4 regions of the Protofrankia sp. BMG5.30 genome follow, and region 3 is predicted to be linked to each of the others. Evidence: riboswitches for the same ligand, from Rfam matches in the RefSeq annotation. Region 3 holds a riboswitch; each other region holds the start of a gene.
The links. A riboswitch is a leader RNA that binds a small molecule or an ion and turns the genes downstream of it on or off. The one in region 3 is predicted to bind cyclic di-AMP.
Positions count from the first base shown of each region.

Region 1: another riboswitch for cyclic di-AMP. It lies ahead of BL254_RS19380 (transglycosylase family protein); the one in region 3 lies ahead of BL254_RS21660 (transglycosylase family protein).
Region 2: another riboswitch for cyclic di-AMP. It lies ahead of BL254_RS02700 (C40 family peptidase); the one in region 3 lies ahead of BL254_RS21660 (transglycosylase family protein).
Region 4: another riboswitch for cyclic di-AMP. It lies ahead of BL254_RS29420 (C40 family peptidase); the one in region 3 lies ahead of BL254_RS21660 (transglycosylase family protein).

Region 1 covers NZ_MOME01000039.1:71,751-75,958, forward strand. The annotation lists gene BL254_RS19375 (glycosyltransferase) at 1-773, opposite strand, end outside; cyclic di-AMP (ydaO/yuaA leader) riboswitch at 1,742-1,918, shown strand; gene BL254_RS19380 (transglycosylase family protein) at 2,022-2,345, shown strand; gene BL254_RS19385 (NUDIX hydrolase) at 2,578-3,078, opposite strand; gene BL254_RS19390 (LLM class F420-dependent oxidoreductase) at 3,251-4,165, opposite strand.
Region 2 covers NZ_MOME01000005.1:225,515-229,722, forward strand. The annotation lists gene BL254_RS02695 (PHB depolymerase family esterase) at 1-470, shown strand, start outside; gene BL254_RS02700 (C40 family peptidase) at 886-1,857, opposite strand; cyclic di-AMP (ydaO/yuaA leader) riboswitch at 2,046-2,216, opposite strand; gene BL254_RS02705 (4-hydroxybenzoate 3-monooxygenase) at 2,868-4,025, shown strand; gene BL254_RS02710 (hypothetical protein) at 4,035-4,208, opposite strand, start outside.
Region 3 covers NZ_MOME01000049.1:36,512-40,719, reverse strand. The annotation lists gene BL254_RS21665 (transglycosylase family protein) at 1-723, opposite strand, end outside; cyclic di-AMP (ydaO/yuaA leader) riboswitch at 729-894, opposite strand; gene BL254_RS21660 (transglycosylase family protein) at 1,445-2,185, opposite strand; cyclic di-AMP (ydaO/yuaA leader) riboswitch at 2,193-2,348, opposite strand; gene fbaA (class II fructose-bisphosphate aldolase) at 2,921-3,958, opposite strand.
Region 4 covers NZ_MOME01000019.1:53,738-57,945, forward strand. The annotation lists gene tkt (transketolase) at 1-753, shown strand, start outside; gene BL254_RS12530 (cold-shock protein) at 1,067-1,507, shown strand; cyclic di-AMP (ydaO/yuaA leader) riboswitch at 2,008-2,176, shown strand; gene BL254_RS29420 (C40 family peptidase) at 2,180-2,905, shown strand; gene BL254_RS12540 (peptidoglycan-binding protein) at 3,387-4,088, shown strand.

The DNA.
Region 1 (4,208 bases), on a different contig from region 3:
ATCCGTCCCCCGCCGCGCTTGACGGCCTTGGCCAGCGAACAGTCGTCGATGACCGCGCCGCGGATGGCGGCGATCCCACCGGCGCGTTCCAGCGCGGCACGGCGCAACAGGACGCACCCGCCGGCCGCCGCCGCCGTGCGCGCCGTCGGCCGGTTGGCCCGGCGGAACGGGTAGAGCTGGGCGAAGAAGTAGACGAACGCCGGGATGACGAGCCGCTCCCAGCGGTTGCTCGTGCGCAGCACAGCCATCAGCGACGTGAGGTCGAGCCCGCGACCGGTGGCGTGGCGGACCAGCCGGGTCACCGAGTGCGGGCCGTGAGCGATGTCGGCGTCGGTGAACAGCAGCCACCGCGCGTCGGGCCCGGCCGCGCGCACGCCCTGCTCCATGGCCCACACCTTGCCCGCCCAGCCGGCCGGGCGCGGCTGGCCGTCGACGACCGTCAGCCTGTCACCAGCACCCGCGGCCCGGCCGATGACGCGGGCGACATCGCCGGTACCGTCGTCGCTGGAGTCGTCGACCAGCAAGATCCGCAACCGTCCCGGGTAGTCCTGCCCGAGCAGGGCCGGCAGGGTGTGCGGCAGCATCTCGGCCTCGTCCCGGGCCGGCACGATCACGGTGATCGCGGGCCAGCCGCCGGGCGGCTCGGGCCCGCCGGCCGCGCCGGTGGCAGCGGCGTCGAGCCGGGTGTCGGTCCGCCAGAACATTCCGTGCCCGGCCGCGAGGACCAGCCAGACCAGCATCGAAAGCACCGCGCACGCCGCCAGCGTCATCATGCCGGTCAGCCTCGCAAATCAGCCGGCCGCACGCGCCCGTCGACACGGCTGTGTGGTCAGTTCCTCCCACCATGACCTGTCAATGTCCCAATCCTCCGGGTCATGATGCCCGTGCCACGGCACCCGGCGTCGCGGCACCCGGCCGGCGTCGCGTCGCCTCGGGAAGGTCACAGGCAGGCCGCTGGAAGATCGCGGGTAGACGGCGTCCCGCGCCCGGACGGCATCCCTGCCGTCCGGGCGCGGGACGTGCCAGGGCAGGCCGCGAACGGCCTCCACTCGTCAACACTCCGGCAGCCCTCCCCGCGGGACGTGCCAGGGCAGGCCTGGCAGCGGCGGCACAGGGATGACAAGGGGAACGGCGGCGCGGTATCGAATTCCCCGGGCTCCTTCCGGTGACGGGTTTGGCGCGCATCGGGTACACGCGTCGGCCGCGCGAGCCGCCCGGACGGCACGGGCGGGCGCGGGCGGGTACAGCGGCGCGAGCAAGGCGAACACGATACACGCCTTCCACACCGCCGCCAGCCCCCGGCAAGCGCTTTCTCCGCGCGGCGCTTCCGGCCATGCGACGGCTGCGTCGAAGAGCACCCCTCCGGCCACTGTCACGGCCTTCCACGATCGTCTCGACCGCCTTCCCCGGCCATTTTCGGCGAGCTTCCGACGGGCATTTCCATGTTCATTTCCATGAACATTTCCGTGACGGTGGTACCGGCGGTCACGAATTCGGCCCGACCATCCACGCCGCGCGCAGGAACACCCGGCCGGAATCGTGACGATATCGCCACGCTTCGCCGGCGTCACATGCCCGTCCAGATAATGAGCGCGCGGGCGCGCGCGTTACCGGATGACCGGTGCGACAATCAACATCAGAAATAAGGTGTGCTCATCTTCACGGCCGTCCGTCCCCTCTTGCTTTCCAGGTCGGACCCGTGCGTATGGTCTGCGCCGTGCCTTCGCGAAGAAGGCACCCGTCGGGCGACACGCCGAATCCTGCCCCGGCCGACGGAAGCCAAACCAATGGCAGGAGCGGGGGAACCAATTTTTGCGGGCGTCGCGCATCGGACGTCCTTGGGGTGAAGCCGCGGAACGCGGCCGGGCAGTCCCAGCCCGAACCCGACAGCTCACCTCGCAGGCGTGGGGAAGGACATCATCATGTCCCAGACACGTACTCGTGACGGACATACGCGTGACGGCGCGACCAGGCACAGCAGGCGGCGTAACCGCGTGGGAATCAGGACCCGCACCCGCGCGATGATCGCCGTTCCGGCTGTTGTCGCAGCCATCGGCGGCAGCGTCGCGGTATCCCAGCCAGCAAACGCGGCACCGGCCTCGGACCAGGTGCTCTCCGCCATCGCACAGTGTGAATCCGGTGGCAATCCGCGCGTCGTCAACGAGATCGGCGCCGGTGGGCTGTTCCAGTTCCTGCCACCCACCTGGCGAGGTGTCGGCGGGTCCGGTCTGCCGCAYCAGGCCAGCCCCGAGGAGCAGTGGAAACGCGCTCGTATCCTCTACTCGCAGCAGGGCACCGGACCGTGGTACGCGTCCAAGCACTGCTGGTCCGGAAAGATCGGCTGACCGTCCACCGACGGCACGGCCGCATTCTTTGTTCTTTCCCTGCTCTTTCCATTTCTGTTTCTGGTTTCATGCTCGGGCCTCCCACCGGACCGGCTTCGCTGATCCGGTAGACCCGGACGGCCCGTGCCCCAGGTAACCATCTGGTTCGTCCCGGGGAGTCGGCGTCATCCCGGTGGAGATCGGACTTCGGTCGGATCTCCACCGGGCGCCCGGCTGTGACTCCTGACCGGTTTCAGAGACGGAAGCGGTCCCGGTCCACCCGGCCGAGCGGTGGGCGGCTGCGTTCGAGCTCCAGCCCTATGTCGACCAGATCGATCCGCTCGAGAGCATGGACCCCTTCAAGATCGACCCATGCGGCCTGGTCAGTCGAACCGCCCACCTCGTAGCGAAGCTCACCGGCCACCACCCGGGCGGCGTAAATGACCCGCAGGGTCTGCTGGTCGGCTTCTACACCCACCGCACGCTGAAAGTTCCGGCGTATCGAGTCTAGACCGAGCAGGGATTCGATCACGACGTCGTATCCGGTTTCCTCCTCGACCTCGCGGATCGCCGCGGCAAGCGGATCCTCCCCGTGATCGAGCCCGCCGCCGGGCAGCGTCCAGAACGTCTGACCCGCGCCGGCGAAGCGCGCGAGCAGCACTTTACCGTCCCGGATGCAGACCACATATGCCGCGAGTCTCAGCTCCCGGGTGAGAACCGGCTGTGCCTCCCCGTCCTCCAACAACCCACTCACCTTTGCGGCAACTCCTTCCGGCAGCGACAACCGACTCCGTCCGCCCACCCCCGCACCCAGCCGTTACGACTGTATTCGCGTGCGGCGCGGAGGATCGGCGTTCCACCGGACGGGAGAGCCAGCGGGATGCCAGTTCTCGGATCCGTCTGCCGGCCAGCTCGCCCCCACCAGGTCAGCCGGCGGGCGGCGTGTTGAGCGCGACGAGCAGGTCGGTCGCTGTCGCCTGCTCCCGTGCCGAGCCGATCGGCTGCGCCACCAGTTCGGTGACACCGGCGCTCGCCAGCCGCCGGATCTGCCGTTCGACGGACGCCTCGTCACCGAGGATGACCGTCTCCCCCGGGCCGTCCACACCCTCCCGGTCGAGGACGGCCCGGTAGCTGGGCAGTTGGCCGACCATGGCGAACCGTTGCGCGACCCACTCCCGGCGCGCGTCGGCGTCCGCGGTCACACAGACGAAGCTGAGCGCCACCACCCGAGGATCCGGCCGTCCCGCGGCGCTGGCGGCTCGGGTGATCGTCGGCACGATGTGGTCGGCGAGGGTCGCCGGGCCCGTCCACGTGGTGACCGTGCCGTCGGCGAACTCACCGGCGGTCCGCAGCATCGCGGGGCCGAGCGCGCCGATCAGCAGCGACGGCGGCTTGCCGCCCGGCACGTCAACGGCGCCGACGGCGGTGAGGGACGCGCCCTGGTGGGTGACGCTCTCCCCGTGCAGCAGCGGGACCAGCACGGACAGGTACTCCCGCAGGTACGCCACGGGCCGATCGAACGAGTAGCCGAACTGGCCCTCGACGATGGGCCGATGGCTCACCCCGATACCCAGGGTGAGCCGATTGCCCACGGCCGCCTGCACCGTCAGCGCCTGGCTGGCGAGCACCAGCGGATGGCGGGGATAGGTCGGCACCACCGCTGTCCCGACCTCGATACCGGATGTCTCCCGGCCCACGACCGCCAGCGCGGTGAGCGCGTCCCACCCGCCGAACTGGGTCATCCAGGCGCTGGCGAAGCCGGCCTTCGCCCCGTCACGGGCCGCCGCCACGACCGCGTCCAGTGACCGCCCCTGATCGTCCAGGTATATCCCGACACGCATCGGATCCTGCTTTCGCTCATATATGATCATCAGTAGGCTCGGT
Region 2 (4,208 bases), on a different contig from region 3:
ATGCCGACGCCGACCCCGGCAAGCCGCTGCCGCTGGTCCTCGTCCTGCATGATGACAACAGCGACGCGGGCGCGATCGAAAAGATCACCGAGGCCTCGACGCTCGCCGACCGACGGGACTTCGCCGTGGTCTACCCGGAAGCCGTGGACGGCGAATGGAGGTTGGACGATCCCCAGGGCGCGGACGTGCAGTACCTGCGTGACGTCGTGCGCTACGTGTCGCAGGAGCGGTCGAAGATCGACCAGTCCCGGATCTACATCTGGGGCCTTGGCGAAGGTGGGCGTGCCGCCCTCGCGGTTGCCTGCGCGGCGCCCGGCAACGGGCTGAAGTTTGTCGCCGTCGCGACGGTGGGGCCGGTCGGGCAGAGCCCGAGCTGCTCGCCAGAAACCCATGTCCAGCATGTCGATGGGGCGTGGAACGAACGGGTCACGCGCGCTCTGTGGGACTTCTCCAGGCAGTTCAAGGCGTAGGAGCGGGCGGTCCCGGTGGTCGTCCGCCATGGCTTGGGGAACTCGCGGAGGAGGCGCCTGCGGGGAGCTTCGGTCTCGGCCGGGCATCCGGTCGGTGGGAGGGGGCGGCTCCCGCCGACCGACCGGACTGTGGGGGGGGTCCAGTACGACCGGCCGGCGGAAGCCTCTTGTTCCGCCGGGCTTTCCGAGCTGGGGGGGTTGGCTCGGTCCGACCAGCGGAAGTCATCATCGCGGGATGCCGCCCGCGGAGTGCCGCCAGGTCGGTGTCGACATCGACCTGGCGGCAAGGTTCACGCACAACCGGAGGGGGAGGCTGTGTGGGAACCCGCCTGTGAATTGTGTTTATAAGGTTTGGTTATCAGTACACGAAGCCGTGTACTGATAACCAGCTGCGGACGCGGGCTGATCGGTTCAGTCAGAGAACCCGGCCGACAGAATACGACGTGGTGTAGATGMACCTCAGCGAGACGACGTCGCCTGACTTGGGCGCCACCCACATCTTACCATCGCCCGCATAAATACCAACATGGTAGATATTACCTGGCGTGCCGTAGAAAATCAGATCACCCGGCTGCTTGTTGTACTGCGATATCCGGGTGGTCGCCTCGTACTGTCCCTCGGCGGTGCGGGGGAGGTTGCGTCCCAACTGCTTGAAGACGTACTGGACCAGCCCCGAGCAGTCGAAGGTGTAGGGGCCCTCCGCGCCGTAGACGTAGGGCTTGCCGGCCTGCTGGGCCGCAAGATACACCGACCGTTCGCCGAACGAGCTGGCGGCTGCGAGTGCGCCCGAGATGGCGCTGCTCACGGCCGAGCCACTGACGCGGGCAGTCTGGAAAGGCCGGGGCGCCGGGGTATTGGGGATCACGGTCAACGTGCCGACGTTGGTCGACCGTGTCGACCGCAGAGCGTCGGTTCCGTCGAAAATCGCGGTGACCTGCGTGGTGGTGAGGACCTTGGCAGTGTAACTGGTGAAGCCCTGCTCGTTGGTGTAAAGGTGCTTGAAGGTCGCCCATCCCTCCGGCAGCTTCACCTGGACCTTGACGAGCTGGTTGGCCAGCGGCGCGTGGGTGACCGCGTCCTCAAGATGGAATCCCACCTCCACCGGCTGGTCTGCCTTCACGGAGACGTCCGGATTCGTGACTTTGAGCACGACACCGGTCTTGGGATGCAGGTCGGTCTGGTCGAGCACCTGACTGGTGACCGATCCGGAACCGTCCGTGGACAGCGGATTGATGGTGGAGGTGCGCAGGCTGGCCAGCGATGCCTGGCTGCCGAACTGTGATCCGAGCGTTATGGGCGAGGTGACGGAAGCATCGTCGGAATTTGAGTCGGCCGTGGCACATCCGGCCAGGGCGACACCGGACACCGCGACGGTACCGGTGGTCATCACGGCGACAGCGGCCCGAGCTCGCGAGCGGCCCGTTCCGGACTGCTGCGTGGGCGCGCGATGTCGGCCACGTGTCGGGCGGTCGACGTGCCGGTCGATCTGCTGCCGGCGGGGTGACGACGAAGCCGTCTGCGACGAACGCGATCGTAGTGCCGGATCAGGCTGCACATCATGCGRAGACAAAGTTGTGATCCTTCCCGTTCGCCTGCGAGGTGAGCTGTCGGGTTCGGGCTGGGCTGCCCGGTGGGTCGCGCGACCATCGCGCTGCGCACTTCACCCCGAGGACGACACCGCGGTTCGGTGCCGCCCGGTGGAGGATGGGTCCCCCGCTCCTGCCCTGGTGACGACTCGGAGGGAACACCGGGACCGCGGGCAGGATTCGGCAGTTCGGCCCGGTGTGTCGTGACGTCGGCGCGAGACTAGTTCATARGGATGGCGCTAGTAAACACTAGTCCCTCACAACTACCCCAAGTAGTTGTATGAAGTGTCATAGCCGGCTGTTCTACCCCATCCTCCTTCGCCGGCCGGGGCGGCGTCGGGTGCGACCAGCTGGCTTGTGACCTTCGGTCGCCCGGCTGACGTGCCGCTTTCCGTGACTTGCGGGATGCGGAGGATGACAATACGCCATAGCGGCGGCAGATGGTCGGCTGGGGGCCTTCGGGCACGGATAGTCAGCAATATCGCTACTTTGAGTAGCGATCAGCACTATCCGCCAACAGCACTCTGCTCCTTTTGCGAAAATTATCCGGTTTGTTGGTGTCGGGTTGTCGGCCTCCTGACGCGTGTCGGAATGTGACGTCGTACTCTGGCAGTGCCTCGCCCGGATCGGTTCGTCCGGGTCAGTCATGTGATCAGGGCAGCATGACGGGTGATCAGGAATCGTGTCGATGCTCCCGGGGGAGGCGCTCGCCGTGACGCGCTCCGCTCCGGGGTCCGCACCGGACGGGCACGGCGCGCTCCAGCCGGGCGCGTCTGCCTCGCGGCCGCGTCCTCGCCGGGTGGGCYTCGTTGTGATTGGCGCGGGTGTCGCGGGCCTGGTGGCGGCGGTCGTACTGGCTCGTCGGGGTATCGACACGCTCGTGCTCGAGGCCGCCAGCCGGGCCAGGGTGGAAAGCCGTCCACGTGCCGGGCTGCTCGGGCCGGCGGCGGTGGACGCCCTGGAGCGCAACGGGCTTGCCGACGGCCTGCGGGCCGAAGGTGCGCCACACCACAACTGTGAGTTCCGGCATCGTCGCAGAGCGTTTGTCGTCGAGTATGCTCGCCACGCGGGCGGACACCATCACGTCGTCTACCCGCAGCAGAAGCTCGTCGCCGACCTGGTTGCCGCCTACCTTGCCGCGGGTGGCGTCATCGAGTTCGGCGTCACTGACGTGATGCTGGACGCGCTGACCTCCGACCATCCCGCCGTCTCGTTCGTCACGGCCGACGGGCAGCGGCAGACAGTGGAAAGCCGTTTCATCGCGGGCTGCGATGGTCATCACGGCGTTTCCCGCGGATCGATCCCCGAGGGCGCGTTGCGCCACATCCGACAGCGTGACAGCGCATGGGCCTGGCTCGCCGTCCTGGCCGCGGTCACCCCGTCCACGGATAAGATCATTTATGGGGTCAGCCCGCGGGGATTCGCCGGCCACATGCTGCGTGACCACCGGACAAGCCGCTTCTACCTACAGGTGGAGGCCACGGCCGACGCCGCGGACTGGCCGGCCGAGCGGATCTGGGAGGAACTGCACGCCCGGCTCGCCGTGGACGCCGACTGGCAACTGGCGGAAGGGCCGTTGCTGGAGCCGCCGAACGTCATCACGATGGACTCGGTCTTCTACGAACCGATGCGGTTCGGACGTCTCATACTCGCCGGGGACGCCGCGCGCCGGGTACCACCGGCGGCGGCCAAGGGCGCCGGGCTCGCCATCGTCGACGGTGAGACGCTCGCGCTCGCGGTGGCGGCAGCCCTGCACGACGCGGACGAACGTCCGCTGAACGCCTACTCCGAGGTGTGCCTGGGCCGGGCCTGGCTGGCGCAGGAAGCATCGACGAAACTTCTGCAGCTGGTCAACGTCGAACTCGCCGACCCGTTCGCCCGGCGCCTGCAGGACGTTCGCCTGGACCGGCTCCGAACCTCACCGGTCGCCGCCGCCGAATTCGCGGACCACTATCTCTCCCCTCGTTAGGGCGTGTCGTTACTGGTGGCGGGTGCGGGGGGGCGGCCGGCGGGAGAGCAGACCGGAGGTCTGTAGGACCTGGAGTTCGATCGCGAGTTCGTGGACCTCCGGCGGCAGCGAGCGATGGCTGGCGGCCAGAGCGGCCAGGGCGGTCTGTGTCCGGTCCGCGAGGCTGTCCAGAGCACGCTGGTG
Region 3 (4,208 bases):
GGTGACGGTGACGTCCCAGAGGTTCTTGCCGACCACACCGGTGCTGCCGTCGTCCACCCGGGTCAGATACGAGTAGAGCGATGCCAGGCCCTGGGACTCCTGYCCGAAGCGTCCGTCCACCTGGAGGATGAACTTCTTCTGGCGCATCTCGCTCTGCCAGACGTAGGCGTCGGGGCGGACCTCGCAGGCCAGYGCGGTGGACAGTGCCGTCCCGGTGAAGTCCTCCGAGTTCAACAGGGATTTGGCGCGTTCCAGTGTCATCGCCGGCTGCACCGGAGTGATCGCGCGCTGTATCGGGCTGCTGGGAGCGGGGGCGGCGGTGCTGCTGGACGACGACGGTGCCGGGCCGGTGCGGGTCAGGCCCAGCTTGGCCGAGCAGGACGGCCATGGGGACCAGCCGCGGGCGTTGTAGAGCTTGTAGGCGGCCTCGTCCTGGAGCGCCGGCGGTGCGTCGCTGGGCAGACCGGAGTAGCCCAGGCTGTGCCAGGTCTTGGCGTCGAACTGGTAGGCGCCGTAGTAGCCGTTGCCGGTGTTGATCCGGTAGTTGCCACCGGACTCGCACTGGCGGAGTTTGGCGAAGTCGTCAGCGGTCGCCGCACTCGCGGGTGCGGCCGTGACGGCCAGGCCGCTGCTCACGAGTGCCGTTACGGCACCGGTGGTACGCAGAACCTTCATGACGGTGGAGGGAGGTTGCGGGGCGCGGTGCCTGCCACCAGACGGCATGTGGGTCGGTCCTTCCCGTCGCCTACGAGGTGAGCTGTCGGGTGYGGGCGGGAATCAAGCCCGGCCGGCGACGCCGAGAGACGCTGCCGGCTTTACCCCAAGGACTCCGTGAGAGGACGTCCGGATGGTGGTTCCCCCGATCCTGTCCTTGTGGCTCCGCGGTAGCTCGGGCCGTACCGAACGGGGACAGGACTCGGCGTCCGTCCGGGCGGCCTCACCGATCCGGCGAGTGGGGAGGACTCTAGCGAGTCTGGTTCTATCGAAGCAAATCGGGGTGTCGGATGAACTACACCCACGTGACCGCTATCACCCGAATGGGCTAAGCACCGTGAATGTGTCACCGTACCTGACGGTGCGACCCAGCTTCGCTGCGGGGTCACCTTCTCTGGATTCTGTGACTTATGGTGACGGGTAAAGCTTCTTGCGTATCGATAATGTGCTTATTGTCACTTCTGGAGCACACCGGGGAGCGGGATCGTCCGGGTCGGTTCCCGACCCTGCGGGATCGGCTCCCAGGCCGGCCGGATCCGGGGTTCTCCCGGATGCGGCCGGAGGCCTGACACGAGAAGAGATCATGGCTGTGCTGTCCGTGGTGCTCCAGCCCGATCCGTCGGATGTCCAGCCACGGGTGGGCCGCCTGTTTTCGGGCCGTGCGGGCCGCCGGTGGGCGGTGCCGGCCGCGTCGAGGGCCGTTCGACTGCCGGGTTGTTCAGCCGGTCGTTCAGCCGAAGGTGGCGGCCCGGGTTCGTGGGCCGCAGATGCCGTCCACCTGCAGGCCCCGCGAGCCCTGCAGGAGGGTGGCGGCGAAGGCGGACTGGGGGCCRTAGCGGCCGTCGATCCTGATCCGGTAGCCGAGCCTGTTCATCTGGCGCTGCCAGGTTCGTACGTCCGAGCGCACCTGGTAGATCAGTCCGGTGGTGAACAGCGTGTTGTCCGCGAGACGCTGCGCGCTCTGACTCACCACCCAGCGCTGGGTCCCGGTCGACCCGGTCGACCCACCCGCGCTCACCGAGCCGCTGCCGGACGAACTGGCCCCGGACGAACTGGCCCCGGACGAACCGGCCCCGGACGAACTGGCGCCTGCCGCCAGCTGGTCGGCGCCCATCCCCTGGCCGCAGATCGGCCACTGGCCGAAGCCGGACCGGTTGGCCAGTCTCAGCGCGGCCTCGTCCTGGGTGGCGGGCGAGGCGTTGCTGGGCAGCCCGGTGTAGCCGAGGCTCTGCCAGGTGCTCAGCGAGAACTGGTAGGCACCGTAGTAGCCGTTGCCGGTATTGGTGCTGTAGTTCCCTCCGGACTCGCACTGGCGTAGCTGTGCCCAGGTGGTGGCGGYGCTGGCGGGTTGTGACATCACGATGCTTCCGCTGACCGCCGCGGCCAGGGCGGGAGCGACCACCAGCGCMCGAGCGCCCAGCCGGGTTCGGCCGGTTTCGTGATGTCGATTTCGGGAACGTGCACTGGACATATTGGTTTTATGCCCTTCCCCACGCCTGCGAAGTGAGCTGTCGGGTTCGGGCTGGGACTGCCCGGCCGCATTTGCGGCTTCACCCCGAGGACGCCCGATATCGGCGCCCGGAAGTGGGTCCCCCGTTCCTGCCACAAGTTTGGGTTTTCGTCGGACGAGGGCAGGATTCGGCGTGCCGCCCGACGTGTGTTCGCTGTATCGCGAGCACGGCGCAGACCATAACAACAATTGCTGGGCGCCGAACAAGCGGGGAATCCGCTTCGTGAGGATGCGCACATCGGGCCGACAGCTCTTGCCGGGGCTCGGGAGCGGATGGTAGCGCACGGGTACGCGCGCTTATTGCTTTCATCGTACTTTTATTGCCAGGAAAACTCGGTATCCCGTCGTGGCGGTGACGATCGGAACCAGATTATCCGGGTAGGAACCCGTGTGCGAGCCGGCGGTCTGCGTGCTCCGGGCCAAAGGCCGGGCCCGGCCGGCCGGGCGCACGCGGCGCGGAACACCGTTGATTTCGCTGAAGACACATCGAACGGCAGGACGGTGTGTACCGTACCCGTGATCCGACGATGGTGCGACCTTTCCGGAACCCGCGCCATATGCGGAATGACCGCTGACGGGTGACGGGTGACGGCCACCCGATGCCCGGGGACTGACGCCCACACGCGAACGCTCGCCAGCCGGACGACGAAGCCCGGTCTGGCGAGCGTGTTGTGGAGCCGTCCCGTCCGAGCGGGGTCAGTTGGCGAGGGAGCGTCCCGCGGAACGCAGGTCCTCACACGCCTTCACGACTCGGGCGGCCATGCCGACTTCGGCCGCCTTGCCGTAGCTGCGCGGGTCGTAGTGCTTCTTCACGCCGACCTCGCCGTCCACCTTCAGGACACCGTCGTAGTTCCGGAAGACGTGGTCGACGACCGGCCGGGTGAACGCGTACTGGGTGTCAGTGTCCACATTCATCTTGATCACGCCGTAATCCACCGCTTCACGGATCTCGGACAGGTCGGAACCGCTCCCGCCGTGGAAGACCAGGTCGAGGGGTTTGGCGTCGGCTGGCAGCCCGAGCTTCTGCGCGACATACTGCTGCCCATCACGCAGGATGCTCGGACGGAGTTTCACATTGCCCGGCTTGTATACCCCGTGCACGTTTCCGAAGGTTGCCGCGACCAGGTAGCGGCCCCGTTCCCCGGCGCCGAGGACCTCGACGGTCCGCCACATGTCCTCGGGCGTGCTGTACAGTTTCTCGTCGATCGCGCCGACGATGCCGTCCTCCTCGCCGCCGACGACACCGATCTCCACCTCCAGGACGATTTTCGCCTGGGCCGTGTCCGCCAGCAGCGCGTCGGCGATTTTGAGGTTCTCCTCGATCTCGACCGCGGAGCCGTCCCACATGTGGGACTGGAACAGCGGCTCGCGGCCCTCCCTGAGCACCCGCTCCTTGGAGATCGCGACCAGCGGGCGCAGGTAGGTGTCGAGCTTGCCGGCAGGACAGTGGTCGGTGTGCAGTGCGATGTTGACCGGATACGCCTTGGCGACATGGTGGGCGAACTCGGCCAGGGCCTGCGCGCCGAGCACCATGTTCTTCACCCTGGTGCCGGAGAGAAATTCGGYCCCGCCGGTGGAAATCTGTACGATACCGTCGCTCCCGGCGTCCGCGAAGCCCTTCAGCGCGGCATTCAGGGTTTCACTCGACGTGACGTTGATCGCGGGGTAGGCGAATGCCTCCGTCTTGGCCCGGTCGAGCATCTGGGCGTAGACATCTGGGGTGGCAATGGGCATCGGTCTGGCTCCTGTGGACAGTCGGGGCGCGGCGTGCCCGGTTCGGTGATATTTTACCGATTCGGACGTGTGCCGTGCCGGGAAGTTGCGCGAAGGGTATGACGAACACTCCCCGTCCGGTAGGACGGCCGCAACGGGTGAGTACGGATGGTCTGCCGGGCTTGGTGCACCATGCCGTCGTCCTCACTCTCGGCCTCGTCGAGAGCGGTGTCATCCGTTGGTTTTTGGCTACCCGGTGGCATCGTCCCGC
Region 4 (4,208 bases), on a different contig from region 3:
GGGCTGCGGCCGCTGTGGTCGACTTTTCTGATCTTTTCCGACTTCGCCCGCGGTGCCCTGCGGCTGTCCGCGCTGATGGAGCTGCCGGTCATCCACGTGTTCACCCATGACTCCATCGGGGTCGGGGAGGACGGGCCGACGCACCAGCCGATTGAGCAGCTCGCCTCGCTGCGGGCCGTCCCCGGCCTGCTGGTGATCCGCCCCTGTGACGCCAGCGAGGTCGTGCAGGCGTGGCGGGTGGTCATGGGCCTGCGGCAGGAGCCGGCCGCGCTCGTCCTGAGCCGGCAGGCGCTGCCGACGCTGGACCGGGCCCGCTACGCCGACGCCGCCGGGCTCGCCCGCGGCGGCTACGTGCTGGTAGACCCCGCCGACGGCGATCCCGAGGTGATCCTGATCGGTACCGGCAGCGAGGTGCACCTGGCCCTGGCCGCCCACGAGGAGCTGACCGCGCAGGGGGTGCGCGTCCGGGTGGTCAGCCTGCCGTCCTGGGAGCTGTTCGAGCGGCAGCCCGCGCAGTACCGCGACCAGGTGCTCCCGCCGGCGGTCCGCGCGCGGGTCGTGGTCGAGCAGGCCGCTACGCTCGGCTGGGAACGGTACGCCGGCCCGGACGGGGTGATCATCGGTATGCGGACCTTCGGCGCGTCCGCCCCGCTGCGGGCGTTGCAGACCAAGTTCGGTTTCACCCCGCAGGCGGTGGTCAGTGCCGCCAGGCAGAGCCTGGCCGCCGTCAGCGCTGTTGGTGACCCGGCGTAGACCGCGAGGATCCGGATCCGAAGATTTCGGTCACGATGTCGACGGCCGGCTGGTTCCCGGGGGAGTCCGCGGGAGCCGGTCGGCCGACGGCCCGTCCCGGTGTTTCCGCGATCGTTCCCTGCCGATCGTTGTCGGTTGTTGTCGGTTGTTTTGCGCTCCGGGTGTCGGCTTGACCTGGCTGTGCGCACCTGAGACGGTGAACAGGCCCCATGGTCGTGCGAGCGATCCTGGGGTTTGGTTGTGCACAGGTTCGTCTGGTGTGCAGTTGACTGGGTACAGAGCTGGTTGGCACAGAGGTTGTACAGGGGCAGACGTGGTGGGTACCGGTAGGATTCTGCGTTTCGACGGGGTTCGTGGCTACGGTTTCATAGCGCCCGACGCTGGCGGCGACGATATTTTCATGCATGCAAACGATCTTCAAGATGAGAAGCATCTGTTCCAGCCCGGAACGCTGGTGGAGTTCGAGGCGGAGGAAAGCGACAGGGGCCCGAAGGCGTCGGTCGTCCGCCTGGCCCGTCGGGCCCAGGCCCGTCCGGCGCCAGCGCGTCCCCTGGCTTCCCCGAGCGCGGCCAACGGGCGTTCGGACGCCGATGACGACGACATGTGCGACGTCCTCACCGTCGGGGAGTTCCGGCACCTGCTGACCGAGACGCTCATCGAGTCGGTGCCGACCCTGACCGGCGGCCAGATAAGCCAGATACGGCAGCGGCTGACCACCCTCGCGCAGGCGCGCGGCTGGGTCGAGTCCCAATAACCGGCCCGCCCGGGCCCCTGCCGGCCCGGAATCTGTCGACCCGCGCCGGTGCCCGGGCACGTCGTTGCTGCCCGGACGCTGCGCCGGCCACACGGCTGGCCACGCTGCGCCGGCCGTACCACTGACCACACCGTGCGTACGGCCGGATCTGTGACGTTGCTCCGGCTGGCCGGTTCGCCTACCCGCGGGCGATCCGCCTGCCCGGCTGCGAAACACAGAAACACAACAGCGGAAAAAATGTTGTTGCCGGTCCGCGTCGGCTGTTGCACGATACGCACCGGTTATCCACGGAAGCGGTGTGTAGCGCCGTCACGCTGCGGCCAGCTTGTACCGTCTCGGCAGTCGTCCTGAGACGGCACGCGTAAATGATACGCACAGTGAGCGCTATACGTCGACATGCCGAGAAAACCGCCGCTTGCGACTACCGAAAGTAGTTCGCTACGTTGGCCGGGCTCTCAACAGCACCGGACCGCACGCCGAGTTCTGTCCACGGTCCGGTGTCTTCCGACTAGCGATCGTCAGGACAGAAGCGGGGGACCCACCTTTCCGCCGGACGCCGCCACCACAGTGGCCGTCCTTGGGGTGAAGTCGGCCGCGTGTATCCGCGCGTCGACCGGGCTTCCCGGCCCGAACCCGACAGCTAACCTCGCAGGCGTATGGGAAGGATCAGCGTTGCCTGCACATCAGGTGAATTCAGGTCCGGCTGCCGTACATCATTCCAATCCCAATCCCAATCCCAATCCCGGCCCCAGACGCGGTCGTCATCGCGCGCCCACGACCCGCTCCACCCTCGGCCGGATATCGGCGCGTACCGCGGTCGCCGCCGCGGCCACCGGCACTGTCGCCCTCTCCGGGCTGGCCTCGCCGGCCCTGGCGAACGACCGGGGCCTGGATACGGGCGGGACTGGCCGGACCGACGCCGCCACGACCAGTACGACCAGCACGAACGCTYCCCGGTCAGCCGCCTTTACGGTCACCCCGGCCGCCACCACGGGCACGGGCACGCTGGCGGCGCAACCGGTGAGTTTCTCGACGTCCTCCGCCAGCGGCTTCGGGGCGAAGCTCGTCTATCTGGCGTCGAAGCAGGCCGGCAAGCCGTACGTGTGGGGTGCCAAGGGGCCGCGGGCGTTCGACTGCTCCGGCCTCGTCCAGTACATCTACAAGCAGCTTGGCCGCAGCGTCCCGCGGACGGCCAACGCGCAGTACAACGCCTCCCAGAAGCTGTCGAAGAACGCTCGGCAGCCCGGTGACCTCATTTTCTTCGGCCGGCCGGGAGGCATCCACCATGTGGGTATCTACGCCGGGAACGGGATGATGTGGGCCGCCCCGCACACCGGGGCCGTGGTCCGGCTCCAGAAGGTCTACACCAGTAACTATCTGGTCGGCCGTATCAGGTGACCGGCCACCCGGGCCGGGCTGGCGGCCACGGGGTGTCCAGGAGCCCCGGGCGGACAGCGCGGGAAACCACGGGTGGACGCCACGAAAATTTCTCCCGGTTGTTTCCGGACAGTTTTTCCCGGAACCTCGTCGGATTCTTTTGGCTCCCGTTCCAGATGTTCGAAAAACGCCCGTAGAAGCGCATTGAATTACCCTTTTGGCGCCCTGTGGGCGACACCGGAGCCTCCTGAAACAATGCGGTAAACGGCCTGTTCGGCTACCCGAATAACGTTTTCCAAGCGGCTGGGAGAGAACTCGGGAAATATAGTTCTCGAGTTGTCCCCAGGGAGTACTGTGTCGGAATTTCCGGCAACAGGCGATCCTTTCGACGATACTTTTAGGTGAGAGTCTGATTATGGCCAGGGGAAGGCACAGAAAACCCGGTCGGTGCAACGGCGCCGCATTAGCGGGCACCGTCGGGCTCATCGGGACGACGGCTGGAATGATGCTGACCGCGGCCCCGGCCAGCGCGGCCGGGACGTCCGGGTCCGCCGTCGTCGCCGACACGACCATCGCCCGCGTCGCCGCGAACGCGGGGCTGCCCAGCTGCCGAGGGGTGCCGCTGGGCACCTGGGTGGCGGTGGCGCTCGCGGAGTCCGGTGGCAACGCCAAGGCGCGTAACGCGCGCGGTGAGGACTCCCGCGGGCTCTGGCAGATCAACGCGCGGGTCCACGCGAGCTGGCTGGCGGGTAGGAGCCTCTACGACCCGGCCACCAACGCGTGGGCTGCGAAGAAGGTGTGCGACAGCCAGGGCGTGCGTGCCTGGAGCGCCTACACCAATGGTTCCTACCATCGTTATCTGACGCGGGGAAACACCGCCGCGGCGGCGGTGAAAGCCAGCCCGGCGAGCGCGGCGAAAACACGGTCGAGCACCCCTGTCCCGGCCGTCAGCGGGATCAGCTACACCAGCCGGAACTGTTCGGTCCCATCGTCCGCGGCGACCGTGAGAAACGGCAGTAAACTGCGTACCGAGGTGGCCAGGGTACAGCAGCGGCTGACCGATCTAAGATACTCTCTCGCGGTCGACGGAATATTCGGTCCGCGGACCACCAGGGTGCTGAAGGATTACCAGCGGCAGCACGGCCTCGTGGCCGACGGAATAGTCGGCGCCCGCACCTACGCCCAGCTGTTCCCATGCGGCTGACAGCTGGGTGCTACTGACGGCCCTGGGTACCTCCCCCTCCCTCGGGTGCCCGGGGCGCCACCGTCCGCGGGCGGCCGCGGCCCTGGCCCACCAGGCCGGGGCCGCCCGCGGACGGTGCGT